One region of the Rossellomorea oryzaecorticis genome, then DNA from elsewhere that is predicted to be linked to it. Evidence: a T-box and tRNA genes for the amino acid it is inferred to sense, from the RefSeq annotation. Region 1 holds a T-box; the other holds one or more tRNA genes.
The links. The T-box of region 1 lies ahead of ACKA06_RS08740 (tryptophan--tRNA ligase). A T-box ahead of a tRNA ligase gene usually reads a tRNA of that ligase, here a tRNA-Trp.

Region 1 (14,791 bases):
TACCCATCGTATTCCCATTGAAGATGCAGCGCGTGGATACGAGATTTTCGATAAGAAAGAGGACGGCAATATCAAGGTGATATTAAAACCATAAACCTATATTATACAAGCTGCCATTCAACTAGATCGGCAGCTTGTATTTTTAATGTCATGAATGAAGAATCCCTATTTTCCTTTTCACCTCCTGCAAGAATGGTCTCGTTTTCTTTCTTGCTTTCTCAGCACCATCCATTAAAATTTCATTAAGCTTTTCAGGAGAGTCCATCAATTCACGATACTTTTCACGAGGCTCTTCCAAAAACTCATTCATGACTTCAAAAAGCTCTTTCTTGGCCTCTCCCCATCCGATACCGGATTGAAACCGGTTCTTCATCTCATCTGCTTTAACTTCTGACGCAAATTCTTTATATAACGAAAATATAATCGAATCATCTGGATTTTTCGGAGCCGCAGGCGGACTTGAATCCGTCTTGATCTTATTGACCAATTTTTGCAGTTTTTTTGGCTCTTCGAACAATGGGATGGTATTATTATAACTTTTGCTCATTTTACGTCCATCCAGACCTGGCAATACGGCCGTTTCCTTTTCCACGATATAGTGAGGCAGGGTGAACGTTTCTCCATAGGTATGATTAAAGCTTTCAGCAATATCCCTTGCAATTTCCACATGTTGTATTTGATCTTTCCCCACCGGTACAACTTCTGTCTGGAATAGGAGAATATCCGATGCCATCAATATCGGATATGTAAACAATCCCATATTCACCCCTGTATCGGCTTCTTTTCCTGCTTGGGCATTTCCCTCTGCAAGCGCCTTATAAGCATGTGCGCGGTTCATTAATCCCTTTGGGGAAAAACAGGCTAAAATCCAGCTCAGTTCAAAAATCTCCGGAACGTCCGACTGTCTGTAGAAAATCGCTTTCGCCGGATCAAGCCCCAAAGCCAGCCAAGTGGCGGCAATCCCGCGGCTGAGCTCGTTCATTTCCTCTTTGTTGTGTATCTTTGTCAAACCGTGATAATCCGCTACAAAATATGCGGGCTGATACGATTCTTCGCGCGCCAGCTCCAATGCCGGTTTTATGGCACCGATATAGTTCCCCAGATGCACCCTGCCCGTGGGCTTGATTCCTGTCAGTACTTGCTTTTTCACTTTTACAAACCTCCTTTTCACCTAAACACAAAAAGGGCTCCCCGTCCAAAAAGGACGGGAAACCCGTGGTGCCACCTTCATTCGTTTACATAAAGCAAACGCACTTTCCTGTACAGAGGGACATACCTCGATACATTGCCTCTTTTATCGGTGAGACTCTCCGCCATAGCTTACTTTCCACTTCAGCCTGGATGCTCAGAAGCCCATTCGTCTGCCTTCCCACACTGATTCTCACCGGCCATCAGCTCTCTGAATTGTTTCGACAGCTTACTTTTCTTCATCATTGCATGTGTTATGTCATTTCCAATATTTTATAGTAACAGAAATAATTGGTCAATATATTTTTACATTTCCTTTGAAGAAAAAGGCAGAAACAATTTTACCCCTCTCCTGTTAAAGGGAAGGACTTTCATGTCTCCCGCCAAGTGACTTGCATAGCCCAGCATGCACGCTTCAAAGACACCTTGGATCATAAGGGAGGATTCAAGGTAACGGGCAATAAAGCCAAAATAAATGATGCCTATAACAGAATGTGTATAACTTCTGTGTGAAACCAGTGAAGCAATCACTATGTAGATTCCCAGTAAGCACAGCCAGGTTTCATTGATATGCCAGCCACCGACTGTGACGGCGATTCCTGTAAAGGTCAGCATCCTTCTTTGGGTAATGAAGGTTGAAAGCAAGAGGATTCCTGCGCCGTACCCCAGCCCTATCCATTGATCACTCCCTCCTTCTTCCAGGAAGCTGTACACCATCATTAATAGTCCAATCACCAAAGCTGCCGCACGAATCATTTTAGAAGAAAACGTAACCTTATTACTGAGCTTTCCATCGATATCTAAATCCGGAATAAGCCCCGAAATGCCGCCAAAAGTGACGAGTGTGGCTGTCGACGCAAAGTCTGCCCCAATTGAGTTGGCTGTGATGAATCCCGCTGCTGCCCCTGCTGCCATATGTGCTGTTCCGTTCACAACATCCCTCCTCAAGTAAATGAAATATTGAAACTATCATGATAGAGGATAAATTGCGAAATGAACATGGGAATCTTGAATTATTTTTCCAGAAGTTCATCTTTAATTCTATTTATCACTTTTTGAAAATACGAAATAGGATGGGCAACAAAGTCCTGAAGGGTTGCCTTCCACTTCTTATCAATTAATCCCTGATTATCATCTACAACAAACCCTTCTAAACTGATTTCATCTGCTGCATGATGAAAAAGTTGATCAGCCTCATCAAGTGTCGTCCGGAAGATTCCGGATAATTCCTCAGTTTGCAAGCGAAAGCTGTCAAAAGAAATTGGTTTTGTATATAAGTAAACATTCGCTAACTCGCGATCTACTATTCCTGCGCCGTTCAGCTCTTCTTTCATGATCCCTGCAAAAATAAGTTGATCATAAGGAATTTCCACTCCCAATTCTTCATGGATCTCCCTCACTCCATCTTCCATCGATTCTTGAGATAAAATATGACCTGCAGCAGTAATGTCGAGAAGCCCCGGATAATCTTTCTTACTTTCGCTTCTCAGCTGGAAATATATATAAATTCGACTCCTGCTCTCATTATAATGTGCCATCCAGCAGTGAAAGGTTTCATGCCAATACCCAAGGGCATGCACTTCCGTTCGGGTACGTTCACCTAATCTATTATAATCTTCATCGAAGATTGCAAGTTTTTCTTCAGTCATTGTTCCAACACCTTCAATTTATTATCATTCTTCCAGGAACATTATGTATTGTGAATCCGCTTATAAGCATCCAGCAGATCTTTCACTGGAATATCATTAATCTTCATTCCTGACAGATCACTGTCACTTATCTCAATTCCCTTTAAATCGCAGTTTATGAACTTGCTTCCTTGAAGGTTGCATCCCTCAAAGCTCACGGGTTCTCCTTCTTCTCCCAAGTCCGTGTTTGTAAAAGTTGTACCGCTAAGTGATAGATGTGCAAATTCACTTTTTGAAAGATTCAAATCAGCAATAAGAGAATGAGTAAGATTAATATTTTGAAATTTCAATTCACTCATATTACAGTTACTTACGTGAATACCTTTTAAATTACTGTTGATGATCGAGCTTTCTTCCATATTCACCCCATAATACTCTGAATGGTTTAAACTGCAATGTTCATAAATTCTGTGAGATAAATCTTCATTCTTTAGAAGTTTTTGGTCGTCGGGTTTCGTCTGGATCAGTTTCTCATAGGAATACTCCTCCGGGGATTCAAACGTTTTACTATATCCCATTTTCTCATAAAAATAATGATTACTTATTTGCTTTGCAGATGTCTCGAGATGCCATATCCTTACGTTTGGATATCTTTCTTCGATCATTTTTATCGCCTTGGACCCGATTCCTTCCCCCTGATGTTCCGGCTGAATGAAGATGCGGTCGATTCTCCCATATGATTTGCCTGAAATGGTCACATAGATTCCACCTGCTGGTTTTCCACCGGCTGAAATGATGAAAGCATCCAATTCGCTGATCATGTACTTATTCTTTCTAACAGAGTCATACCCGGGCGGCTGAATATTATAATCCAGGGTCTTCTCATTTCCGAGCCATCTCGCAGCTTCACGATCAAACGTTTTTTTCATGATGCCGGTCAATAATTCAGCATCTTCCAAAGATGCCTTTTCTATCGAAATATCCACAAATACTCTCTCCTTTATTTGAAGTCATTTCCATATTAACATGGTTTTTTCAAAATCTTTACACAAAAGAAAGAGATTGGGACAAACAATTACAGAATAGCTAATGGTTTACGTGCAAGACTTCGCTTTCCGCGGGTATCCCGTGAGCCCCTCTCCTTCTCGCGGCAGATCCTGTGCAGCTCCGGAGGCTAGCCCCTCGAGGTCATAAGCCTCTGAGCAGAGCCCTTCCGCATTTCAATCAGGAGTCTTTATTTTTCAATCCAATCAACCTCTGGGAAGGTCTAAAATGTATATTTGAATTAAACAAATTAAAAACCCGGACTGATTTGCCTCTTCAACTGCAAATCAGCTCGGGTTTTATATAGACTAAAGTACTTTTATCCCAGTATCTTTTTCAGTAATGCTTTATCTATTTATCCAGCCATTTAACCTTAACAATCTGAATATGAAACTTCCCGTGATAAATATAATCCCGCCGAGAAAAGAACCAAGCGTGTTCATAAGCCAATCATCGATATCTGTCGCCCTTCCCAAAGGAAGATAGTATTGAGTCAATTCAATAAGGAATGATAAGATGGCCCCGAGGAATGTCACCTTTAAAAGGATTGCCCGCTGGTGCCGCATCCACCAGCCTGAAAAGAAAGCAAAGGGTACGAACAAAAACACGTTGGCTAATAAGTTTCGAATCGGCACATCTAAATGATTCCGATAAATTAGATTCAGTCTCAAATTTGAAAAAGGATCCATATTGGTATGACCTTTTACCCCGCCGTTCATGCCTCCGTCACCCAGCATGGGTGTAAGGGTGATCAAACATATACCGCCAATGGAAATTGAAAGCAATAAAACAGGAAGGAGGTTCATCCACCTTCCTTTGCCTTTTTTCTTTTTCCATACGGAGACGGCCAGGAGGGAAGTCATGGTAAACAGTGCAAGAATGGGGATCACCCATCCAAATGCGCTCCATAATTCCTGCATCTTACGTCTCCTACTTTCCTGCCTTGTCTATTTACTAAGTTATACAATTCTATAAGTACATTTATACCACTTTTCTTAAAAAGAAAAACATAATCATATTATTCTCGATAAAAAATCCATTTCCTCTCATCGTTGATTCTAACTGTATGTCCATCTTTATCCAGTCTTTCTAAAAACGGGATCATGTACTTCCGGGATAAACCCAACAGTTCTTTTGCCTCAGTGATATTGAATCTACGGTCTGTTTTTCCTTTCAGCTCATTGACTGCCTTCTTGTAGGTTTCATAAGCATACGCATGCTTTTCATCGAGTGGAATAATCCACTCCTGTCCAATAAAAAAGTAATAAAATTCCTGTCTTAACGATCCAGGGATACCGGCTTCCTTAAAATATTCTTCTATTGGTTTTACTTTCAAATTATCCTCCTTTAAGGAGTGTAAAAGCTGCACGCACCTTTTTTCCCACTGTGAAGGGAGGCTCGGTATAAAATCATGTATACGGAGAACTCCATTTTCAACAGATACTTGCTTCTGCTGAATCAGTCTTTCGATACTGAACTGGATGACCGTATCAGTGAAAGACTCCAGCATCGAGTGTAGCTCCCCCTTGTTGATTCCCTTTTCAAGGGGATGCCTGTCATGATAGGTACTGATGACATCTACAATCTTCTTTTCACAGCTTTCTACAATACTTATATGCGTCACAAAAGTATCGCGCAGCATAATCCAGCCTGGCTTATTCAGCAATTCCTCAAGGTCTTCTTGTGTAAGGGAGACTTCAAGTATCAAAGATTGTACAGGTACACTCTTTTTCTGTTGAAGAAGTCTTAAAATCCTTTCTTCAGCAGAACCCTCCATTACCGCACGCAATTTCGAAATAGTTTCCTGGCCAAAGCGGTACCTTTTTCCACTTGGATTAATAATCCAACCTCCGCCCAGTGTTTCTGAAGGCGATGGCCTCCTGATTATAAATCGATCGCCGCGTTTAACTACAATCTTATCGTTTAGCCGGATTTGACATAGAATAGAGTCTTCTGCTTGTTCTGTTTTATTACGGTCGAAGAATACAAGCTTCCCCATTACCTCTGAAGTTCCTGTATGGAACTTGATTTCCATACGCTGTTTAAGTCCATTCTTTATTCCGCCAAGCGTATTCAATGAAACATCGATTGTATCCGTGACAGAAAAGAGTGAAGAGGATACAACTGCGTTTCCGCGCTCAATCTGTTGATAATTGACACCTGCCAAGTTGATGGCTGCACGCTGTCCTGCACAACCTTTGCTGCTCTTTTCTCCATGGACTTGTATCTGCCTTGCTTTCGCCTTGATTCCTTGAGGGAGTATCGTGACTTCTGCCCCCGTTTCTATCTCCCCTTCATATATGGTCCCCCTGACAATGGTACCTTGTCCTTTCAGTGAAAATATCTGATCGATCGGCAAACGGAAATCACCTTCAGAACTCCTGACAGGTATATCTTCTATCGATTTTAAAATTAAATCCTTCAATTCCTGGATACCTTCACCTGAGATACTGTCGACCAACACCAACGGGGCATTTTCAAAAGGAGAGCCTTCAAGTTCTTCCTTCACTTCATCTTTAGCAAGTTCCCTCAGTTCCGCATCCACTTTTGACATTTTCGTAAGTGCCACAATCCCATTTGAAATCCCAAGAAGGGAAAGGATATCCAAATGCTCACGTGTTTGAGGCATGATTCCTTCATCGGCTGCTATAACGAGCACCACAAGGTCAATTCCACCTGTCCCTGCAATCATTTTCCTCACAAAACGTTCATGGCCGGGCACATCGATAATGGAAATCTGCATATCCTCTTCTTGATGAAACGGGGCAAAACCGAGTTCTATCGAAATACGCCTTTCCTTTTCCTCTTTTAGGCGATCGGTGTCGATGTTGGTAAGGGCCTTAGTCAGTGCAGTTTTACCATGGTCAATATGTCCGGCCATTCCGACCGTATAGTACCGTTTCCTCAACATTCTCACCTGCTTCTTCTAAGACTTCTTCTTTCTTTTATAATGAGTGAATAATACGCCTGTCATCAATGCAAAGCATGCAATAAACAGGATACCTTTCATACTTTCCCCTTCTGAGAAAGATTTGATCGTCCAAAACAGAATCACTACTGTGATGATACAATCAAAAATAAATATGCCTTTTGAATTTCGAATATTCCTCACCTGCTTTTTATATAGAATGACTATACTTACTTTACCATAAGCGCTGATCTCAATAAAAAAATAGCCGGCCGGACAAGCCCGCCTTCTAAAGAGGCTTGATCCAACTCGACTATTTCCGATCAGTTTTTAATTTGAACCTTCTTTTATAAGTGTCTTCATGTCGGAGGTGATTTCATCGTAAGGTACATCGCTGTTCCCGCTGTAATTCTTAACCACAACACCTTCTTGATTGACGAGGAAGAAGCTTGTCTGATGAATGACTTGGTCAGAATTGGGGTCTTTTGCAACGATTGTTTTGAATGAATGTTCAGCAAAGTCCTTGATTTCATCAAACTTATAACCGGTCAATAATTCCCACTTGCCTGTATCCGCTTCGTATCCTGAAATATATTCCTTCAGGGCCTGCGGTGTATCGTTTTCGGGGTCGACGCTGAAGGAGACGATCTTATAATCCTCTACTCCTGCTTTCTTCAGTTCTTTTTGCAATTTCGTAAGATTGAACGTCATTGGCGGACAGACCGTTTCACAGTTAGTGAAAATGAAATCTGCAATCCAAACTTTTCCTTCCAAGTCTTTGAGACTTACTTTTTCATTTTGTTGATTGGTATAATTGAAATCCGCTATTTCATAATCCGTTTCTGCTTGAAAGTCACTATTGCTGCAACCTGCAAGGAGAATCCCGACTGCAGCCATCACGACCGCTATTAATTTAATTTTAGGCACTAAAATCTCCTCCGCTTTCCACTACTCTCTCTCATTCTATGTTAGTAGAAAGAACAGGAAAAGACAATGCGCTTCCTATGAGTATCAATGACTATTTTGTGAAATTCCCAGGCTTTTCAATCCAAGCCTCAGTGCACCGATACTTCCGGAGAATGATCCATTTTCAATAAAAATACACTTACACCCCAAAAGGGTTTCAAATTGTTTGAGATCTTCTTTTAAGGGAGAATTCGCAATTAGAGTGCTTCCTATGAAAACAAGCTTTTGGCAGCGATGTGAGACCGCAAGCTGGTGGGAAAGCAATATAACCGTCTCCGCTATCAAGTTGGTCAAAGAACGAGTCACATCTTTAGTTGATGCTGCTCCAGATCCGAGTTTAGCAAAGTTTGCTGCCGTCAGATAGTCAGGTACAGGAGAATCATCCCCTTCATATACATCCTTCACCATCAAATCGACTGCTTCACGATTTCCGTTTTCGGACATCTCCACGAGTTCATGGAAATCATCTGTGCCAGTGAGCAGCGCTCCCAGCCCTATGAACATACCTCCGCCCATTCCGCTTCCCGTTACACGGGAGAATTCATTGGGAGCGACTTTAAAGAAAGAGGTTCCGGTGCCAATATTCACCAAGATGTATCGATCCAGCTTTTCATTTTGAGTATGAACAAGTTTTCGAATACCTTCTTCTATTGATTTGAATTCAGGAAATACTGCACTCTCCGGAACCAGCATCTTAATCTTTTCAGCCTTCCCGCCGGTAAGGAACAATTTTGAATCCGGTGAGGTGAGCCGTATCCAATTCATCATCTGAGGCAGTTCTTTACTGTCAAAGACTTTATAATGGTACCTGCCGTGTTCTTCATATACAAGCTTAGTAAGGGTTCCGCCTGCGTCGATTCCTAAATATCTCATTCTGATACTTCTTTTTTCTTTTTGGAGAATAGATAGTGAAGGACATATCCGTGAATCACCATGATGACGAGAAATGCGACGAGATAATAAAAAACACCCATGATTCCGTTTGAAATGTCCTCTGTTACCAGCCACCAAATGGAGGCGATTACAAGGAATAAAAACTGCAGGGCAACCCCCTCGAGAAATGGTTTTTTATATGTGTTAAAGTCAAGGAGCCTCTTCCAGCTCCATCCGATTGCGACGGCTGCTGAAATAATTAGAATTAAAATATAAATGCTTATTTTCATTGATATCACCTGCTTATTGTATGTCTTGTATCTTCATCATAGTTAATCTGCCTGGAAATATAAAGATAATAATTGAAAGTTCAGGTAATATTTTTTGAAAGATATCATTACGAACATGCAGTACTAATGATCTGCTTTATTAAACCGGTATGCGTTGTAATGAGAAATACTTACATTTACATTAATCTTCTTCAAAGAATCCCTGTTCAGATAAAACCGATCGCTATTCCTAAGTTTCCTGTAATCAGACCCATTAAACCTGTAATACTTTTCTCCGATATTCAACAAATCCACTTTTTTCTCAATACCTTTTTCATACACTGATTGGACTTCTTTTTTGATTGATTCCTGCAGTGAAGCCTTCACTTTTTCGTACGGAACTTCTTTTACCTTTTCCAGCAGTTCTGCTTCCACTTTGACATCAAGTGTAAATTCAGGTTGTGATAATTCCTCTTTTATTTTCACTTTCATCTTTTGGGAGGTCAATTTAAATGTAGCTGCCAATTCGTCATCAATATTAATACCGTAATCGATTTGATTTCTTTTATCAAGAAGCCAGTCCACTATCACTGCTTCTTTTGACGGAAGTATTCCTTTATAGTCTGAATGCTGGAACAACGAATAACCGTCAAGGAGAAGCACAGGATTCGGGGCATCTGTTTCCCATGCATTTTCATTGATGGACAATCTTGGAATAAAAGCTGACCCCATCGGCTCATAATACCTTCTTAGGAATGACATGAGGCTGACAGGACCAATATCATTTAAATTTGCTTCAATATTTTCCTCAGTCAATAATACGGTGTAAACAGGGGGATAGCTGAATAATCCTTTTGTGTGTAAGATCTCTTCAATATTTTGATCAGTGGTGAATAGCAATAAATTGGGCCTTAACGACCTATTCCTTCCTACATCTTCGAGTACTTCTTTGAATTTATATTCAATCACTTTATCAGATAATACCAGGGTCTTTAAATGACCAAAGAACAATGGGGGCCGTGATAGCTTATATAACTTACTTACTGCAAGGTTCAGCGTTTTCCCTCGCGCCGACCCAACCAGTGTCGGTATCGGTTCAATCGGTCTCGTTTCCTGTTTGGCCACATTCAAGAAGTTCAAGCCTTGAAGATATACAATGTATTCATCGTGGTCAGGGTCATAATCCATCCCAATTGTGACGATATAAGTCAAGTCCTGTATATTTTTTATACCTGAACAACCCGATAACAAGAAAAGTGAAGCGAGTATGCATATGCTGAATTTTCGAAGGACCACGTTTACTCATTCCCTTTCCTGGTTGTATCTTTCGGACTGGTTGACTTCGTACGTTCTTTATAGAATTGAAGCGGCAGCTTTATAAAAGCCCTGACTGTTTCCGTAAAACTGAGAGGGGCGACAGAGCCTAAGTAAGGGACCCCAAAAGAAGATTTTGTGGCTAAATAAAGGATGGTGATGATAAAGGTAAGGATCACCCCGAACAATCCAAATAAGGTGCTGAAGAGTAAAACGATAAATCTTAAGGTGGTAAGCCCGTTTTTTAATGATTGATTGACGAGCGTGAAAGAAGAAATATAGGTTATCGCACCAATTACAAGCATAGTGGGTGAAGTTAATCCAGCCCGGATGGCTGCGTCCCCTACAATCAGTCCCCCAAGCACGGAAACCGTCTGACCAATGGCCCTTGGAAGCCGTATGCCCGCTTCATTAAAAAATTCAAACAAAAACAATACGATGAACATCTCAATAGGAGCAGAAAGCGGCAGGCCGAATCTTGACATAGAAATTGTAGCGACTAGCAAGTATGGAATTTGCTCAATATTATAAGCTGAAAAAGCTACCCAAGTTCCTGGGAGAAAGCCAGATATAATCAATCCAAAGATTCTAATAAATCGTTCAATTGAAACAAAGAAATAATTAATATTTGAATCTTCGGGGGACTTCGTCTGGAGCAAAAGATTAACTGGGGCAATAGATACGGTTGGACTTCCATCCATTATGATGGCAAATCTGCCTTGATTTAGATTTTCCACTATAAAATCCGGTCTCCCGGTATAATCGAAATTCGGAAATATTGAATAAGGGGAATCATCCAACAAAGATTCCAGTTCTTGATTGGAGACCAAAACATCAATATCAATATTTTCCAGTCTATTATGCAAATCTTTAATGATTGTATCGTCGATGATGTCTTCTATATAAAGAACGGCTATTTTTGTATTGCTCCTGCTACCTAAATGATATGTCTCGACACATAAAGACGGTGTAAAAAGACGTCTCCTTACCAGTGAAATGTTTGTATTCAGGTCCTCTACAAATCCATCCTTCGGCCCCCTGATTGAAGTTTCGAGTGAAGATTCTTCGGGATTGCGCTTTGGAAGATTCCCCGCTTGTATACCGAGGATAGTCCCTTCCAGGAAAAAGAGGACATGTCCTGAAAATAATGCAGTTGTCAGTTCTTCCATTTCTCTGTTTGTAAATTCCTCTGCCTGGAAGAATTGCTTCATCTTTTGTAAAACGGTTTTATCTGTGATCAGGTCCAGTTTCGGCAGGATCGATTTATCCATGTATTTGATATCAACGATACTTTCAAAAAACACCATCGTAATCCTTACTTGTTCAAAGTGATGTTCTTTAAAGATCAAATCTTCACTTTTTGAAAATAAAGAATGTAACTCTTCCATTTTTTCTTTTGCTGTATATGTATTCTTTGAACCTTTTATCATCATTACAAACATCCTTTTTGTCTGCAGCAGTTTTGATGTTTCAATAAGGAGTGTTGTGATCTGCATTCAAAATATCTTAGACTTTCGCTTTAATGGAAAAAATTTTTACAATTAAAGCACTCAGTAAAATTTGAATAAAGAAGAACACCACCGTGAAAGGAAAGAAATAGTTGTATAAAGCTCTATAAAAAAAGTATGGGTCAACATCAATAATCAGTAATAGCATGAACCCAATATAGACAGATGAAACAACCTTGAATTTCATTCTGTAGTTATCCTTCGAATTTGTTAAAAGAAAGCTTAGTAAAAACATAAATAAACCAATCCTGATCAGTGCACCGCACAGCCATTGATATAGTGCAAAAAAATCAAGGTGGGTTATGAATTCCCCGATGCCTAAAATCCTCCACTGTTCATATGCGGGGTATCTCATGTTCGATGCTTCCACGTCACCAAATTCCATGATGGAAGCTGTTAAAGGACCCATTATCAAGCCTGCCAAAATCAAACCCAAAAAAATGAGATGATGCAGTTTTATTTTCCCGGCGCTGAATGGCTGAAGTAAGATGATGATGAATATCTCCAACAGACCGCTCAAAACATAAATCATTCCCTTATATACAGGCGGATACCCACTGCTTAGTATCGGAAAAAGGAGACTGGGATCTTTCAGGTGCGTATTGGTGAATGCAATGAAAAAGCCAAAAATCATCACCAGCGGAAGCAATATACCGCTTGCAATGGCCATATATTTGATACCTGACCACGTAATCAACAAACAGGTGCATAGCACAATGACAACAATTAGCAGCTTCGGTACATCAGCAAGAAAATATGCCCTCAACCATATTATTAAGTCAACAAAGGTGATATATGCACTGGTTATCAGAAATAAACAAATCGGAAGAGAATAGATCCAAACCCATACTTTGTTCCAGTTGGTCCTTAAGAGATGAAAGAAACCTTCGGGTGGTGAATTCTTTAATACGTAATAAATCAAGAATGTCGCCAGTATCAATACCGGGTATGAAACAATTACACTTACCCAGCCATCCCGGCCGGATGATTGCAGGATACTGGGTATGATCATGACGTGGTTTAGAAGACCTGTTGAAAGGATTAATAATAAGGTGAGCTGCCTTGGGATGAGAACTGGTTGTAAACTCTTCATTTAAAAACTCCTAAAGTATGATGTAACTCTATTTATTTCCTCTACCTTCACAAACTAACCAGTAGAAACAAAAAAAGTCAGGGATCCCCTGACTTTTTTTGTTTCATATTTACTACACCATAAATTGAAACTCCGTCCTGCTTCCGTTTTGGGAAGAGATGACTTCAAGCCTTGCATCGATCCGTTCCTTCAATTCAGGCACATGGGATATTAATCCGACAAGGCGTCCGCTGCTCTGGATATCCATCAACGCTTCGATTGCATGGTCAAGGGACTCTGGGTCGAGAGTACCGAACCCTTCATCAATGAACATCGTCTCAAGGGATACCCCTCCTGCATATTGCTGAACCACATCAGCGAGCCCCAGGGCCAATGCAAGAGATGCTTTGAAGCTTTCACCTCCCGATAAGGTTTTGACATGCCGTTCCTGCCCGGTATACTGATCAAACACCAGCAGTTCCAATCCGCTTTGGATATTTCCCTTGCTGCGGTCCGTCTTACGAATCAGATTATACCTGCCCGCTGTCATCTTAGATAAACGGTCATTTGCAACACTCAGGATATCTTCAAGGAATGAAGCCAATACGTATCTCTCAAATGTAAGCCGGTTTGCATTTTGGCCCCTGGCGATGTCGGCAAGATGTCCGACTGTTTGGTAAGCCTCTTCATGCTCTTTAATGTTGGCATTGATGTCCGTGACTCTTGCAAGAATCTCTTTATTTTCCTGCGTGTGTGAAATGAGTCTGTTTAACACTTCGTTGATTTCCTTCATTTCCTGGGTTACAGCAGTCAGCGATTGTTGTATGACTTGTATATCCGGTTTATCCTTATTTTCCAGCTGGTTAGAAACATCCGATAAACGATCCTTTACAGAACGCAGGTCTTCCCCATACTTCTTAACTCTCTCCTCGAGTATGGCAATCTCCTCATCGGTTCTTTTCGCTTCATGAAAAGCTCTGTAATGCGGGAATCCTTCTCTGTTCAATAAGGAAAGAAATTCTTCCCTCTCATGCTTCATATCATATTCTGTCTTCTCAACTTGAGCTTCTTTATCTTTCAATTGAGCTTCTTTTACTTTGTAATCATTTTCACTTTGATAAAAATCTGACTGCGCTTTCTCAAAAGCAGCTTTCATTTTATCCAGTGTTTCCTTTGTTTTTTGAAACTCAACATCAAACTCTTGTCTTGTATAAAGATTTGATGGAATGGATTCCTTTATTTTCTCAAGCGACGTTTTCTTGGTTAAAAAATCCATTTTCAGTTCCTGCTGAATTTCCAGATTTTCCTTTCCGGCTTCCTCAAGTTTTTCCAGTTTCCCTTTTTCATTCTTAACTTGCTCACTCAGCTGCTTCAAATGTTCAATCTCATTTTTCTTTTCAAGGATTTCCCTTTTTAAGGATTGAACGTTTGATTGGAATTCTAAGGTCACTTCCTGATGATTCTCCAAAGATAGGTTCTCTGCCTGATTCCCTGCCCTTTTGATGAGTAGACGTATTTGCTCATCTGTATTCTGGATTTTTGTTTCTTCCTGGGCCATTGAGAGACTCAACTGCTTTTCTTCGGATTGAAGGACTTGCAGCATTTCCCTTGCACTCTTCATGTCTTCCTCTGAAGGCAATGTATGTTTCTCTGTTGCAAGATTAGGATGGTGCTCTGACCCGCATACAGGACAGGGTCCTCCTTCGGTGAGTTCACGCGCCAGAGCGGCGGATTGAGCTGCCCGCCATTCACCCTCCAGATAAGTGATTGAATCTGAAGCATCTTTCATTCGTGCAGCAGTGTTTTCGTATTGGCCACTCAATCGTTTCATTGTGACCTTATAACGATCCTGTCTTTCTGACAGTGTATGAATTTCTTTAAGAATTTCCAGGACAGACTCTTTTTCCCGGAGTGACTTTTCATAGTGGAACAACAGGCTTTGGCTCTCTCCAAACTTCTCAAGTCGTTCCTCTCTATTCTTTATCCATTTTGATAAGTTAGCCTTCTCTTCAGTGTCTCTA
Region 2 (14,791 bases), on a different contig from region 1:
GATACATAGTAGATAGATAAGCATGACTGCTTGGACTTGTGAGAGGCCGTAGCTTAGCAGCCTGTGGTGCAGGTGCAGTTTGTCTGCGTGGAAGATAGATCTTCCTTGCCTGATTCTTTTTAAGAAAACAAAAAGAGTATCTAAAATTGGAATAGCCAGTATCAACAAAGGGATGTTGATCGTAATGACCGTGATGGTCTTCATAGCCCCGATAATGGAAATTGCGCCTATCATGAAACCGAATAAAGTGGATCCCGTATCTCCCATGATGATTTTTGCCGGGAAAAAGTTATGAGGGAGATATCCGATTGCAACCCCCAGCATGAGAGCTGAAAGAAGAGCTGAAACCGGCTGATCCATCAGTATGGAAGTGATCAGGAAGGTGAACGAGAAAATCCCGGCCATTCCGCCAGCCAAACCGTCCAGGCCGTCCATGAAATTGATTATATTAATAATAAAGATGATCCACACCATGGTGAACAGTTTCCCAAGAATCGGCGAAAGCTCCATGTATCCCAATACAGGAATGTCGATCTGTGATACATAGTCTCCGAATTGAACAATCAGAAATGCGGCGGCGATTTGAACAAGCAATCTTGGGAATGGAGAAAACTCCTTAGACCTTGTCTTATAGTAGTCGTCTATGAAGCCGATTGTGCTAAGCATTGTGACCGCAGCTAATAACGCGGCGGCTAAGCTTCCAGTTAAAAAATCCATCCAATATAATACCAGAATTCCAATGAGAGTGATGACAGAGAACACAGCTCCAGCCAGCATTGGCAGGGGCTTTTTATGTACTTTTCTTTTATTGGGATTATCGACAAAGTTAATTTTAATGGCGAAAGGGATAATGAATTTAACCCCCATATAAGTAATGAACGAAGTCAGCAGGACGATGGTCAGAGCTAATGTGATCATTTATAGGTTCTCCTTAGAAAAATTAGTACATCTATTAGACTTTAAATTCTGTTCAATAGTTTCATACAGTATATTACAAAAAATAATATATTTCTACATTATGTAAAAAATACCTTTTAATAACTTTTATGTGTGTAGGTTATGAGGGGGAGGGGGGAGAGTCATAGTTCAAAAGAAAAAAGTGGGTCGGGGGGACAGGAACGGTGGCTCAATTTAGAGATTGGGTCACAGGACCTGTCCCCATGGCTCACCACCATATATCACCGATTATTTTGCCTATTCCTCTCATCAGCCAAAATAGGATCCGGAAGGGGAAGAATAATACTTCGGGGATCCAGATTAGAAGCTCAAGCATCAAATCTACAATGGAATAGCGTTCTCCATGATTTCGATTTTTTCTTTTCTCCCTCATTCTCTCTCGGCATTTTTTCATAACGTTCACTTCTTCCTCTCTAATCGAAAGTGCGTTTTGGTTTATAGTTTATACGTATCTTGGTTGAAATTTGTTTCATTTCCATATAATTTTCCAATTCCAGCAACCTGTCCGTTTTTAAACAAACGTTTAATTAAATTTCTAAAACCACGTTTTAGAGCCATCCATCCATTGAAACAAACGTTTAATTAAATAAATTAACAGAATGAGCCACCGTACCTGTCCCCCTGGCTCAAAAAATTTCATATCTTGGTGTCCTTTTTCCTCCTTTCTCTATATCTAGTAAGTGAATACATATAGAAGGGTGGAATTTTTTTATGAAGTCAGGTTGTACGGTAGTGGATCAGGTAGGGGAAATGAAGATCGAGGGGAATCTGGTTCCTCATTTATGGTACAAGAACATCACGTTTGCCAGCGGGAAGGCACACTTTGTGGCGATTACGCTTCTGGCGGATATTTTGTATTGGTATCGTCCTACATTGGTGCGGGATGAGAGCGGAGATGTAATTGGAACACGGACGAAGTTCAAGGGGGATATGCTACAGAAGAGTTACCAGGCATTTGCCGATACATACGGGTTTACGAAGAGACAGGTGAAGGAAGCGGTCGATTTCCTGGTTAACAATCATTTGCTGATCAGGGAGTTCAGGACGATCACGACGTCTAGCGTTGTGTTGAGCAATGTAATGTATGTACAGCCTGTGGCAGGGAACGTGAATAAGGTCATGAGCGGAAAATGCCCTATGAGTGAATTGGTTTCCATTTGCACTGATGATACGTTGGAGCGTACCAGCACCAATGCTTCAGAGGATGACGTGTCCCAACAGGAAGAAGGGGCACCTCCGGCGGGAGAGGGGACGTATACAGAGAGATCTTCAGAGAGATCTTCAGAGAGTTCTTCAGAGAGTTCTTCAGAAATTAAAAACAATCAACAACAAAGCGCGCGTGATTGTGCGGTGACATTTTTTAAGGAAAATGGATTTGGACAGATTGGGTCTTATTTGCAGGAAAAAGTCCAGGCTTGGTGTGAGAAGCTGTCAGGGAGTCTTGTGGTGGAAGCGATGAAGAAGGCTGTCGATCAGAGGAAGCAGTATTGGAGTTATGTGGAGGCGATTTTGAAGAAGTGGGAGTTATCGGGTGTGAAGGATGTGAAAGACGCTGAAGAGAAAGAATCTGATTTTATGAAGCAGAAGGTTGCGGGCAAAGGTAAAGGTCAGGGGCAGAAGAGGAAGCCGGTCCGGACGGAGAAGCTGCCGGATTGGTTTACTGGGGAGCAGTGTGAAGATGTGCAGGTCGGTCAAAGACATGATGAGGAGTTTGAAGCGGAGAAGGCTAAGCTGATGGCGGAGCTTGCGGTCTATCGGGAGCGGGGAGCATGTGTTTCAGTGCAGGCTTGATAGGGATGATGTTTCGATAGGATTTTTCATCTCCTCGAAAGAACATGGCTGGTGGTCTGATTCCAATGTAAAACAGGGATGAAACAAAAATATTTTGATGACGGTGTCATATTGAATCGCCTGCTTGTATATAAAGGGTGAAGGGGGAGAAGAAAATGAAGCAAATGATAACGTCTGACCGTAATTTAGTGGAAGAATCTATTTTTCGTCACGAGGAGGATGTGAGGATTTATTTATGGATCCGCTTGATGTCGAGGGAAGAGGCGGGGAATGAGGGAGATTTTTACTTAGAGAAGGGACAGTACCAGGCATCGATCCGAGAGCTGCAGAAAAGCTTGAAGTATTATGAGGGAAATAAAAAAGAGGAATATTCCCTGTCCCGGATTCAGCGATCCATCAAACGGCTGGTGAAGAATGACTGGATCAGGACTGAGAAGACCGCGCTTGGATTTATTTATACGGTACTGTAATGCATGTTTAAGGCCCGTCCTTTATCGAGCTAAAGGACGGGCCTTGGAACTTCACGCATAATACTGTTTGTTTTCGAGGGTGGTGCGGTCTGGTTTTGCTGCGTTGATCATGAGGAGGATGGCGGTAATGATGTGCATGGTCATACCTACGAAGGGGATCCAGGCAATGCAGGAAGTTATGATGCCGAGTATGCTTCCGATCGGCGATCCGCCATCCTTCAGAGTAAAGATAAGGGTAATGATATGTAAAATGAGCATGATGCCGAGTGGAGCCCATAGATACCCAAGGACAATGGCTGCTCCCAAAATAGGAACTCCCAATACAGCTTCGCAGGCACCGGTCGTCCATTTTAATATTCTTGACGTAGACAATTTAATCACCTCTACTTTAGTAACTATTTCCTATTTGAATTATAGCATATAGGAAGCGGAGTGGGCCGCGGGGAAGGGTCGAGAGGACAGGTTTCGCGACCCGAAAACCAACGGGTCAGCGTACCTGCCCCCGTGTCTTAGTGGAACAACGGGTCAGGTACGGTGGCTTCAGTGTCACCTATTCTTCTGATGCTCATAACAATAAATCTTCCCGCCGAACCGCTTGTTTGACAGGCAATAGTCCTGAACTTTTGCTGAAACAGGCTTGCTGCACATTTCACAGACAACGTCGGGGTTGGTTTCTTCTTTTTTTGTTGGAATGGTAATTAGGCTGATTTTGTGTTCCTCTCTGGTTTTTGGATCGGTGATGTTTGCTCTAGTAATAGTTTGGTAGATACCAGAGATGTCAGTCGCATCCAGCAGAGGTTCTTTGTGTTGAAGTTTCAAGACGGAAACCTTCCTATGAATGAATTCTGACAGCTCTATATCATAGACTATCAGTTCATTAGATGCTATTTTTCTGTAGTCCATGTCGACCTTGAACATACACCTTTTTGTAAAGGAGACGATGGAGATAAAATAGGTGTGGAATTTTTTATCGATCAGGGTTTTCAGTGCTTCGATATGTCCGTAGTTTTGAATGAAAGGATTCATCATCTTGAACTTTCCGTTGATCAGCCACGTTTTCCGCTCCTTGCCGCCATAGATTGTCCCCTGATAATTTTTCGTTTCGATCGAAAAAATCCCATATGGAGTCAAGACAACATGGTCAATTTGTGAATATCCCGATTTAGCCTTGGGGTTTTGAATGAGAAGATCGCTTAAATAGAGGCAATCCTTTGGAAGTTGATCCAGTTGAATATCAATCTTGTATTCTCCGAGTTCACCTTTTCTGGCTGCGATTTCTTCAGCTGGTTTTGTGGGACTGGGAGCTTTTTTCTGTTTTTCTTTTGGGTTGGAGTCTTGTTTTTTCTTTTTGAGAAATTGCAGAAATAATAGCATTGTGGTCTCCTTCGACTCGATGTAGTCGTTCTGTATAGTAGTATCGGTTGGCGGGGGAGAAGGTTTAGGAATTGGGCGAGGTTGGGTCAGGTCGAGGGGACAGGTACGGTGACCCACTTTGTGGAGTGAGCCACCGTACCTGTCCCCCCGACCCACCCGCCCCATCCCGCCCCACGCTCAACCAGCTTACGTCCATCCCGCCGCACTTATGGTACAATCAACTCAACTACTATGCTTTAAAGGAGTGTTTGCATGTTGATCCGATGTACTAAGAAGCTTCTTGATGAGTTGAAGGTCGTTCCGGTTTCTGTAGAGAGTGATGAAGAGGAGAATCCGCTGTTTTCATGGCACGCCAACTATTTGAAGATTGGAAGGCACAAGTTTTTTGTATTTGTTAATGATATGAATCGTTACGCAATCATCCTATATGGGCTGAAAGCGAAGGAAAAGAAGAACATCAATGGGTTGATTGAGAGAGCTATTAGGGAAGTATTTCGGGATGAAGCCATCAAGGATGAGATCATCGATGACTATTTGCAGGCCTCAACTGCTTTCACTTATACAAAAACGAAGGACCGGAAGCTGGTGTCACGGTTGAATAAGGCTTGTGAAATGGTTCATTTCGGTGATAAATTCTGGGATCCGGATGAGATTGTCCAAGTGGCGATGAGCAAATGGATCAGCTCCCTGTTGGTCGGGGACGGGAAGAACAAGTATATACACCCTAATGAAGAGATGTATATGGATCTTGAGGAGTTTGCGGGTCGTCCTATTTTTGAGACGGAGGCACTGGTGTTAAAAGTCACGCTGGAGCTAGGGCAACACTCTGTCTGGAGGAGGCTCACCGTACCTGCAAATAGTACGTTTCCAAAGCTGCATGAAGTCCTTAAGACAGCTTTTTCATGGCATGGCTTACATCTCCATAACTTCGACATCTATGATAAAAGGGAGGATGGCAACTTGCCGAAAGACCGTCCAAGCCTTCACCTAGTCTGCGAGGAATCCGTCCTCTCCAGTGAAAGGGATATTCCGATGCAAATGGAAACCGGTCTAAGGGTAAAGGATTATCTGCCGTCTCAAATCATTTACACCTATGATCTTGGAGATGATTGGCGTCATGTCATTGAGGTGGAGCGCATCATTGACGAATATCGATTCAACTACCCGGTCTGCAACGACGGCGAAGGAAGCGCCCCTCCCGAAGATGTCGGCGGTGAAACAGGATACGAAAATTTCCTTGCGATCATAAACGATCCTTCCCATCCTGATTACCAGTACATGAAAGACTGGGGTAGAATGCAGGGGTATGGGGACTTTGATATTAAGGAAATCAATCGGAAATTGAAGCGGGGGTGAGCCAGGGGGGACAGGTTCCGCGACCCACTTTACCTCTAGAAATGGGTCACCGTACCTGTCCCTCCCGACCCACTATCTCTTCAATTTTGTTTTTGATAAATGATGTATAAACCTCATCGTTCTTGAGGTCGAACATATTCAGGGCTTTTTGAAAATAAGTTAGGGCTTTTTCTAGGTCATCTTGGAGTTCATAGTTGTAGCCGATCTGATAATGAAGTTCCCCGATACCCCACAGGCTTTCTTCATCAAAGCACCACTTAAGCCCTTTCCGGCAATAGGATGTGGACTCTTCATATCTTCCAAGCCGGGTCAGGATCCGGGCCTTGTTGTAATATAGGCGGGTTTTGATCGATTTATTTTGAAGTTGTCCGGTCGTTTTCATGGCTGTCTCCACCCGCTGATAATAGTCCAGGGCAGATTCATGGTGATGAAGTGAGTTATGGATCGTGCCAATGCTTGAAAGGATCTGCATTTCCCTTTCGGACATGGCTTTTTTCTCGTGGGATGTCATACTGTATGCCTGGTGCAGCAGCGACAGTGCCTGATCCGGGTCTTTCCTGACTTCATATGTATAGATCCCTTTATGCCAATAAAGGAGCTGCAGCTTGTCTTTATCTTTATAGAAAAGGGGGTTCTTTTCCTCTGCCTTGACCAGGTCGATCATCTCTTCAAATTTTCTATCGTCGCGAAGGATCTTGAACTGCTTTTCCACTTCCATGATATAATCCAGCCGCGGATTCGTTCCGATTTCAAAGAAATAATTGACGTCCACCCCAAGCTTCAAGGCAATTTGATACAAAGCAGCGGCACTCGGGTAGATATCTCCTTTTTCCATCCTGCTGATAAGTGCCTGCGTACAAATCCCTTCCGCCAAATCCCCCTGTGTAAGTCCGACTACTTTCCTCAATTCTTTCATTTTCTTGCCTATAAGGGAGTAATTCATGGTTTCGCCCCCTCCTTTTAAAATATTGGGTCGGAGGGACAGGTACCGTGACCCGCCTCCAGTAAAAGTTCAGAAGAAGCCATTATCGGCCGACAATGAAATGATTTTTAAAAATCTTCATTGTTTTTCCTGATTCTCCAATATGCTATCCTTTAATTTTTGAATATCTTTATCATACTCATCCATCAGTTTGTCGAATTCGGCGTCTTTCTTCTTGATCTCTTCAGCCAGATCACTTTTTTTGTCCACAGTCCAGCCTCCTCTTTAAGGGTTCATTTCTAGTTCATTATTAATATGCGAAATCTTCTTTTGGAGGAACACGAAATTCTTTTCACTTTGACGAAGCTCGAACATATGAAGGGCACGTTTAAAGTAAGGGAGTGCTTTTTCTAAGTCATTCACAAGTTCAAAGTTATATCCAATTTGATAGTTCAGCTCCCCGATTCCCCAGAGAAGCTCTTCCTGGATGCACCAATTGAGGGCCTTCCTGCAATAGCCGGTTGATTCATTGTAACTGCCGATGCGTGTCAGCACCCTCGAAATATTATAGAACAAGCGTGGCTTGATTGTTTTATCATGTAATTGTTCAGTCGCTTTCAGTGCTGATTCGATTTGAGTATAGTAGTCCATGGCTTTTGCATGTTCATGCAAGGAAGAATGGAATGTGCCTATGCACAATAGGATCTCCATTTCCCTTTCTGTCATAGCTTTTTTCTGGTTTGCGGTCAGGTTATAAGCCTCATCCAATATAGCAAAGGCTGCTCCCTGATCTTTCTCCACTTCAAAAGCATAAATGCCCTTATACCAGTATAGTAACTGTAATTTTTCATTATCTTTATAAAAGAGGGGATTCTTTTCTTCCACTTTTACAAGTTCCCTGATTTCATCAAATTTAAAGTTCACCCTAAGGCGTTTCAGCTGTTTTTCCACTTCTAAAACATAATCGAGCCTCGGAGTGGTGCCGATTTCAAAGAAATAATTCACATCGACACCTAACTTCACCGAGATTTGATACAAAGCAGTGGCACTGGGATAAATGTCACCCTTTTCAATCCTGCTGACAAGCGCCTGCGTGCAGATCCCTTCGGCCAGCTCTCCCTGAGTGAGCCCGACTGCCTTCCTTAGTTCCCTTACCTTCTTCCCGATAGCTGAATAATCCATATTTAATCTCCTTACAGCGTCATATCTTATTTTAGTTTATCAGAAACGGGCCATTTCGTGGGCAATAGGGGGGAGGCGTGCGTTGGGTCAACTTTGGGTCAGGGGGACAGGTACGGTGACCCACTCTTTTGGAAGGGAGCCAGGTACGGTGGCCAACTCCTGGGAAAGGGATATATCTTAAGTCAGGAAATAAGATGAAATGATCGCCATTGAATCTTTTGCTCATGGTATAATGGTAGGGATTGGAAATGCGGAGGCGTTGCAAATCTATCTCCTTCTATTTACTTCTATGATTGTGCGTGTGGGCCATTGTACCTGTCCCCCCGACCCACCCCCGACCAATACGGTCAAATAAAAATTAAGAGGTGATCCGATGACAAGACAAGCCCGGGAAAAAAGCCGGAGCGGTGTGTATCATGTTATGTTGAGAGGAATAAATAAGCAGACCATTTTCGAAGACGATGAAGATAAACGGCGATTTCTTAAAACGTTATTGAAATACAAGGAGGAAATGAATTTCGAAATCTACGGTTATTGTTTGATGGATAACCATGTCCACCTTTTATTAAAGGAGAACGAGTTCCCCGTGTCAGAAATAATCAAGAGAATCAGTGCCAGCTACGTTTACTGGTACAACACTAAATACGAACGGTGCGGACATTTATTTCAAGAAAGATTCAAAAGTGAAACAGTCGAAAACGCTTCAACCTTCCTCAGAGTACTCCGCTACATTCACCAAAACCCTTTAAAAGCAGGTATCGTCACAGACGTTTTCTTCAGCGAATGGACCAGTATCCATGAATACCTTCATAATAATAGTCTCCTCAGTACCTCCGGTGTCCTGCAACTATTTTCAAAAGACAAATCCAACGCTCTACGATTATTTAAAGAATATATGTACCAGACAAACGACCAGGAGCAATTCCTCGAAGAAACGAGGAGCGTACAAAAAACGGACCAGGAAGTTCTTGCGTGCATCAGAGCAACCGGCATAGCAAGTACCAGCATGCTGCAAAAAATGGAGAAAGAACAGCGAAATGCAATCCTTGGGCAGCTTAAACAAATAGAAGGGATATCCGCCCGCCAAATAGCCCGGGTTACGGGGATATCGCGAAGCGTCGTTCAGAGAGTAAAGTGATGGGAGGGGGGTGGTGGATGGGTCGAGGGGACAGGTACCTCGACCCATCTAAAAAAGATTATGGAAATGGGTCAGCGTACCTGTCCCTCCGACCCACACCCGAAGCTCCACCTCTTAAATCTCCGCATCCATTTCTTCCAGCAATTTCAGCATTTCATCATAGTAGCCTCTTTCAAAAATCATGACAGTTTCTACTTTGTTGTAGGGGATATATAAACTGATTCCTAACTTTCTCGAAATGGCCATATCCTCAAGGTCAATCATTTCTTCATCTAACTCAAGTAATAACTTTTTTGCCTTTTTAGCAGGCAACTTCATAAAGTGAATCCCATCTATTACTGGATCCTTGTCGTCTGTCAACTCGATGGAATCACATCTTCCATCTGTCCTGTAATAAACCAGAATCCCGGCTTTTACGTAATGATCTGAGCGCATCTCTTCATCATGTTTCCTGAAACGTTTAGGCTCTTCCTTTAATTGTACTGAAATCTCCTTAGAAGTCATATGTAATTTCAAACTGCTCACCGAAATATAAGGAATAATCTCCATCAAGCATGCCACACCCTTTAAACAAGATTGGTAGTCTATTTTATCATAATTGAGCCGGGGGACAGGTACGGTGACCCATCGGAATTGAAAGGAAAAAGTGGGGCAAGGAACCTGTCTCCCCGACCCACACCACAGATTCTTAAATTACCACAAAGACTTGACAACTCTATAAAGAATTGATAGATTAATAAAGGTCGTCACCAATAACGAAAGAATTTACGGAGGATTAGCTCAGCTGGGAGAGCATCTGCCTTACAAGCAGAGGGTCGGCGGTTCGATCCCGTCATCCTCCACCATGGATTTTTTACGAAGCGACAGCGGAGCATCACTAAGTAAAAGCTAAGCCTAGCTTTATATAGGCAGTTACAATAAGGTGCTTATTTGTTTAGTTAGCAGCCAATCATACGGAGGAATACCCAAGTCCGGCTGAAGGGATCGGTCTTGAAAACCGACAGGGGTGTTAAAGCCCGCGGGGGTTCGAATCCCTCTTCCTCCGCCATATTTATTTTTTCTCATAATCATGGAGGGGTAGCGAAGTGGCTAAACGCGGCGGACTGTAAATCCGCTCCTTCGGGTTCGGCAGTTCGAATCTGCCCCCCTCCATATAGCTTTTTTACGAAGCGTTTGCGGAGTAAAAGAAGCTTACTTAAAATTTACGGAGCGACAGCGGAGTGAAAAGAAGCATCCTTAACCTTTGCACATCGGAAGCGGAGCATACGCTCAGAGCGAACTGCGTAAAATGCACACTTACATCACAGGGGCATAGTTTAACGGTAGAACGAAGGTCTCCAAAACCTTTGGTGTGGGTTCGATTCCTACTGCCCCTGCCAATTTACAAATTTATAAGCGGGTGTAGTTTAATGGTAAAACCTCAGCCTTCCAAGCTGATGTCGTGGGTTCGATTCCCATCACCCGCTCCACTAAGTAATTAAAAGCCAGTTCTTGTGCTGCCTCTAATGCGAGGAAGTAGAAGAATTGGCTTTTTGTGTTTTTAGATTCATTCTGATTTGTATATATTAAACGCTGTTAAGAAGTGAAAAGTTTGTTATTAGAGCCACGGTACCTGTCCCCCCGACCCACCACCACCCCGCCACCAATCCACTCCGCTCACCATTGACTAATCCCCATTTTTGTAAGATAGTTACTATGAATGTAATAGTTTGGGAGTTAATGGTGGACTCCAGCAGGGGAAGTGGATGATGAAGGAATTACAACAGAGGTTATACAAAAGGAATTATTATTTTATTATAGCTGCCATCATCTTATTGATGGTGATGGGTGTAGTAGTTAATAATACAATAAATTTTCGTTATATCATACATGCATTCATGGTCTTGGTGGTTTCACTATGCCTGTTACTGTATCCACGGTATGAGAATGCGTTTATGAGGTATATAACGGTGTTTGCATCGACTGCTTATCTATACGGCTTGTTTTATTTGTATCCAGAAACGTGGTCCGGCTTTGTGTTGTTATGCTTTGTACCTGCGTTGTCCATTTTATTTTTTGATCGCACTCTTTTTTATTTTTCATTAATCACTAATACAGTATTGATAGGATTCACTTTCACTTATATATCCATTTTTGATCAGGGGAAAGCCTATTCGTACGTATACACTGATATGACCGGGAATATAGTGAACTTCCTTGCGACGCAAATCATCCTTTTTTATGTGTTTCATCTGTCGAGTGTCAGGATTCAAAAGCAGCGAATGTACTATGAGCAGGTTCAGCAAGCTGAACGGTTGAAGACGACAGGGCAGATGGCGGCAGCGGTTGCTCATGAAATCAGGAATCCGCTCACTGTGGTGAAGGGTTTTTTACAGTATTATCAGGAGAATCCTGACTTGAATCAGAGCTACAAGCGGAATTTTTCCTTGATGATTGACGAGCTTCATTCAGCTGAACATGTTATTTCTCAATTCCTATCCATAGCCAAACCCGATGAGGAGAAGATGGCATCTTCTGTAGAGATGGACATCATTTTACATGATGTCACGGAATTATTGGTGAGTTACGGGCTGCGCAGCAGTACAAGCATTGAACTGAAGGTGGAGGAAGGATGCATGGTGAAGGCCAATCCGATTGAGTTGAAGCAGCTTTTTATCAACCTTATCAAAAACGCAATCGAAGCCTCTCCTCCTAATGGGGTTATTTCCGTAAAGGTGAAAAAACAAAAAAATGAAGTGAAAATCCTTGTAATCGATGAGGGAAGGGGAATGACAAGGGACGAAGTGGATGCCCTGGGGACACCTTTCTATTCATTGAAAAGCAAGGGCACAGGTCTCGGATTAATGATCTGCTTCAATATTGTAGAAAAATATAATGGGAAGATCCGTTTTGAAAGTTCTCAAGGAGAAGGAACTACAGCTCACGTTACATTTCCCTTGAACACAGAGAAAGGCCCGTCCTTCACCGCTGAAAAGCAGTGAGGGACGGGCCTTCACAATTATTTAGAAAACTGCCCCCTCTGCCTCAACAGCTCCCGGTTCAGCTCTGGATTCTTCTCAAACGCCGCACGGCCATGGAGCCAGAAGAGGTTGTTCAGGACGACGAGGTCGCCTACTGGGAGTTTCAGTTCGATCAGGCTAGGATCGTTTTCCATAGAATGAGAGAGTTCTTTCAGGTACTTCGCTTCATCGATTTTTTCCGGATATACGAACTGATCGATGAAGCAGATGCAAGGCTTGTTGTTGTCGAGGAAGAACGTGGCTCTTTGTACTTCCTGGCTGACATTTTTACTTGCCGGCGCCTTGTACGTGAACTTATGGGAAGCGAGCGGGTTATTCGAGAATCTGTCGAGCTCATTCCAGTCGTCAAGGTGAAGCAAGCGGGATTCCCCTCCGACGGCATTCTCCTCTTTCATCTTCATCATCAGCAGCCAGTCGGTCGGTTCATCTACGAACGTCCCGTCGGTGTGCAGGGTGAAGAGTCTGTATGGCTGGCGCAGGTAAGAATCGCTGTTGTCGATGTGATTGACGGTGAAGCGGGCGTAGTATTTTCCGGACATCGCATCGAAGTTAGGGCTTCCGACCAGGTGGGTGATGGCGGTTGAGAACTTCACGTAATCATCGGGATCTTCCGTCTGTCCCTGTAAACCGATCGTGTAGCCGCCGGTTTCACGGTCGTGAAGAATATCCGATAGGACCTGCTGCAGGGAGTTGTTTGTCAGGGTGTTCAAGTGGTCGGCCGCAATATGACGCATGTAAGGGATGTATTCGAGCTGCTGTACGGAAATCTCCCTTGTCAGTGACAGGAATTCGCTGATCACGGCAGGGGCAAGGTCGACTTGGAACATCCGGCTGCTTTGTGGATGGAAATTCACTTCGTACGTATCTGTCTTTCTGATAAACTTCGATTCTTTTTTGGATTTTAGCATACTCATGGTTATTCCTCCTGAATTTTAGTAGGGAAAACAAAAAGCCAGTTATATTACAGGGATATCTCCCGTAATATAACTGGCTCGTATTTACCTGTATGCTCTACGGAAATAGAGTCGCGGTAAATGGACAGTTTATAGTTATTGATTGGATCTTACCTTAATTAAGGAATGAGCTGATCGTACTCACGGTTTTGAAAGGGCTGAAGTTTTCAAAAGGTGGATACTGATTTACTCGATGATCTAATCATACTGGTAAAAGAGAGATAAGTCAATTATTTATTTAAAAATTCTGACATTATGAGAATCGTCCTCTTTTAAACTTTGAAATTGCAGCTGCAGATCCTTCACGGCCGCGGTCAGGGCGTTGATCGCTTTGCCTCTGTACTGTGCCTGCAGGAGGGAAGTTGCTTCCTCCACCCCGTCCGCCAAGCTGATCCCCCTAAGTAAACGGCCGATAAAGTCGCTCCCATGTTCCGTTGCGAGTGTACAGGAAGCTTCCAGAATGACTCCGTATTTTCGTTCGATTTCTGCTGTGATCGTCAAAGTGTCGTAAACATTCTTTGCTGCCATGCCCTGGGGCAGGCGGGCGTGCCCGGCGATGAACACGATATTGGATGGAACCATGGCGCAAAACTCCTTTATGAGTGATAAACTCTATGAAATGATTGCCTCCGTCAAATGTTCCTGAGCCGCTATCCTCCTGACCACTTCCTTGCCGATTTCAATCGAAGCGGTGGCGGCGGGGGAAGGGGCGTTGCATACATGAATGCTTTTCTTTCCGATGACAATATGAAAGTCATCGACTAGATTCCCATCTGATTTCAGCGCTTGGGCACGCACCCCGGCCGGAGCAGGGACGAGGTCATCCTCTTTGATCTCCGGGATAAGTTCTTGAAGGCTTGCGACGAACCGGGCCTTGCTGAAGGAGCGGGTCATTTCATGGAGGCCTTCTTTCATATACCGGCCGGCAAGCTTCCAGAACCCGCTGTAGCCCATCACTTCGGCGAAATCCTTCATGGAAAAATCGGTCTTGTGGTAGCCTTCGCGTTTGAAGCTCAAGACGGCGTTCGGCCCTGCATCGACTTCGCCGCCGATCATCCTTGTAAAATGAACGCCGAGGAACGGAAAATCGGGATTTGGCACGGGATAGATCAGGTTTTTTACCAGATATCTCTTTTCCGGCTTCAACTTGTAGTATTCTCCTCGGAACGGCACGATTTTCATATCCGTCTCGTAGCCTGAAGCCTTTGCGACCCGGTCGCTGTGAAGGCCTGCACAGTTGATGACGAGGTGGGTCCTGAAGTCGCCTTTATCTGTTTCGACCACTACCTCATCGTTATGTTCCGTCACCTTCTGAACCTTCGTGCCGAGCATGATTTCCCCGCTGTGGCGTTTAATGATTTCAGCGAACTTCTCGCTAACCTGCTTATAGTTCACGATTCCGGCAGCAGGGACCTTGATGGCTCCGAGTCCCTTGACGTGGGGTTCGATTTCCTTCAGTTCATCTTCACCGATCAAGGTCGTGTCCAGGCTGTTCTCAATGCTGCGTTTATAGAGATTATTCAGTAAAGGAAGCTCCTCTTTTTTGGTCGCGACAATCACTTTTCCGCATATATCATGCTCGATTTTATGCTCTTGGCAAAAATCTTTCATTGATTTGCTGCCTTCCC

Region 2: it encodes a tRNA-Trp, which carries the amino acid that the T-box ahead of ACKA06_RS08740 (tryptophan--tRNA ligase) is inferred to sense. The anticodon was not compared.

Annotation. Positions count from the first base shown of each region.
Region 1 is NZ_JBJOSA010000005.1:237,177-251,967, forward strand. Features, by position in the region: gene ACKA06_RS08735 (zinc-dependent alcohol dehydrogenase) at 1-94, shown strand, start outside; gene ACKA06_RS08740 (tryptophan--tRNA ligase) at 149-1,150, opposite strand; T-box leader at 1,198-1,443, opposite strand; gene ACKA06_RS08745 (metal-dependent hydrolase) at 1,495-2,121, opposite strand; gene ACKA06_RS08750 (NUDIX hydrolase) at 2,202-2,837, opposite strand; gene ACKA06_RS08755 (GNAT family N-acetyltransferase) at 2,879-3,745, opposite strand; gene ACKA06_RS08760 (VanZ family protein) at 4,208-4,780, opposite strand; gene selB (selenocysteine-specific translation elongation factor) at 4,879-6,771, opposite strand; gene ACKA06_RS08770 (SCO family protein) at 7,099-7,695, opposite strand; gene coaW (type II pantothenate kinase) at 7,780-8,607, opposite strand; gene ACKA06_RS08780 (hypothetical protein) at 8,604-8,897, opposite strand; gene ACKA06_RS08785 (Ger(x)C family spore germination protein) at 9,021-10,172, opposite strand; gene ACKA06_RS08790 (spore germination protein) at 10,175-11,623, opposite strand; gene ACKA06_RS08795 (endospore germination permease) at 11,697-12,791, opposite strand; gene ACKA06_RS08800 (AAA family ATPase) at 12,904-14,791, opposite strand, start outside.
Region 2 is NZ_JBJOSA010000028.1:24,066-38,856, reverse strand. Features, by position in the region: gene ACKA06_RS19940 (glycosyltransferase family 4 protein) at 1-918, opposite strand, end outside; gene ACKA06_RS19935 (DnaD domain-containing protein) at 1,669-2,748, shown strand; gene ACKA06_RS19930 (outer membrane protein assembly factor BamD) at 2,904-3,218, shown strand; gene ACKA06_RS19925 (hypothetical protein) at 3,270-3,590, opposite strand; gene ACKA06_RS19920 (nuclease-related domain-containing protein) at 3,765-4,592, opposite strand; gene ACKA06_RS19915 (plasmid pRiA4b ORF-3 family protein) at 4,845-5,948, shown strand; gene ACKA06_RS19910 (helix-turn-helix domain-containing protein) at 5,995-6,891, opposite strand; gene ACKA06_RS19905 (hypothetical protein) at 7,009-7,140, opposite strand; gene ACKA06_RS19900 (helix-turn-helix domain-containing protein) at 7,156-8,052, opposite strand; gene ACKA06_RS19895 (transposase) at 8,426-9,190, shown strand; gene ACKA06_RS19890 (hypothetical protein) at 9,305-9,742, opposite strand; tRNA gene ACKA06_RS19885 (tRNA-Val) at 9,960-10,035, shown strand; tRNA gene ACKA06_RS19880 (tRNA-Ser) at 10,146-10,238, shown strand; tRNA gene ACKA06_RS19875 (tRNA-Tyr) at 10,262-10,342, shown strand; tRNA gene ACKA06_RS19870 (tRNA-Trp) at 10,496-10,569, shown strand; tRNA gene ACKA06_RS19865 (tRNA-Gly) at 10,586-10,659, shown strand; gene ACKA06_RS19860 (ATP-binding protein) at 10,939-12,171, shown strand; gene glaH (glutarate dioxygenase GlaH) at 12,189-13,124, opposite strand; gene ACKA06_RS19850 (DUF3870 domain-containing protein) at 13,398-13,745, opposite strand; gene lhgO (L-2-hydroxyglutarate oxidase) at 13,776-14,791, opposite strand, start outside.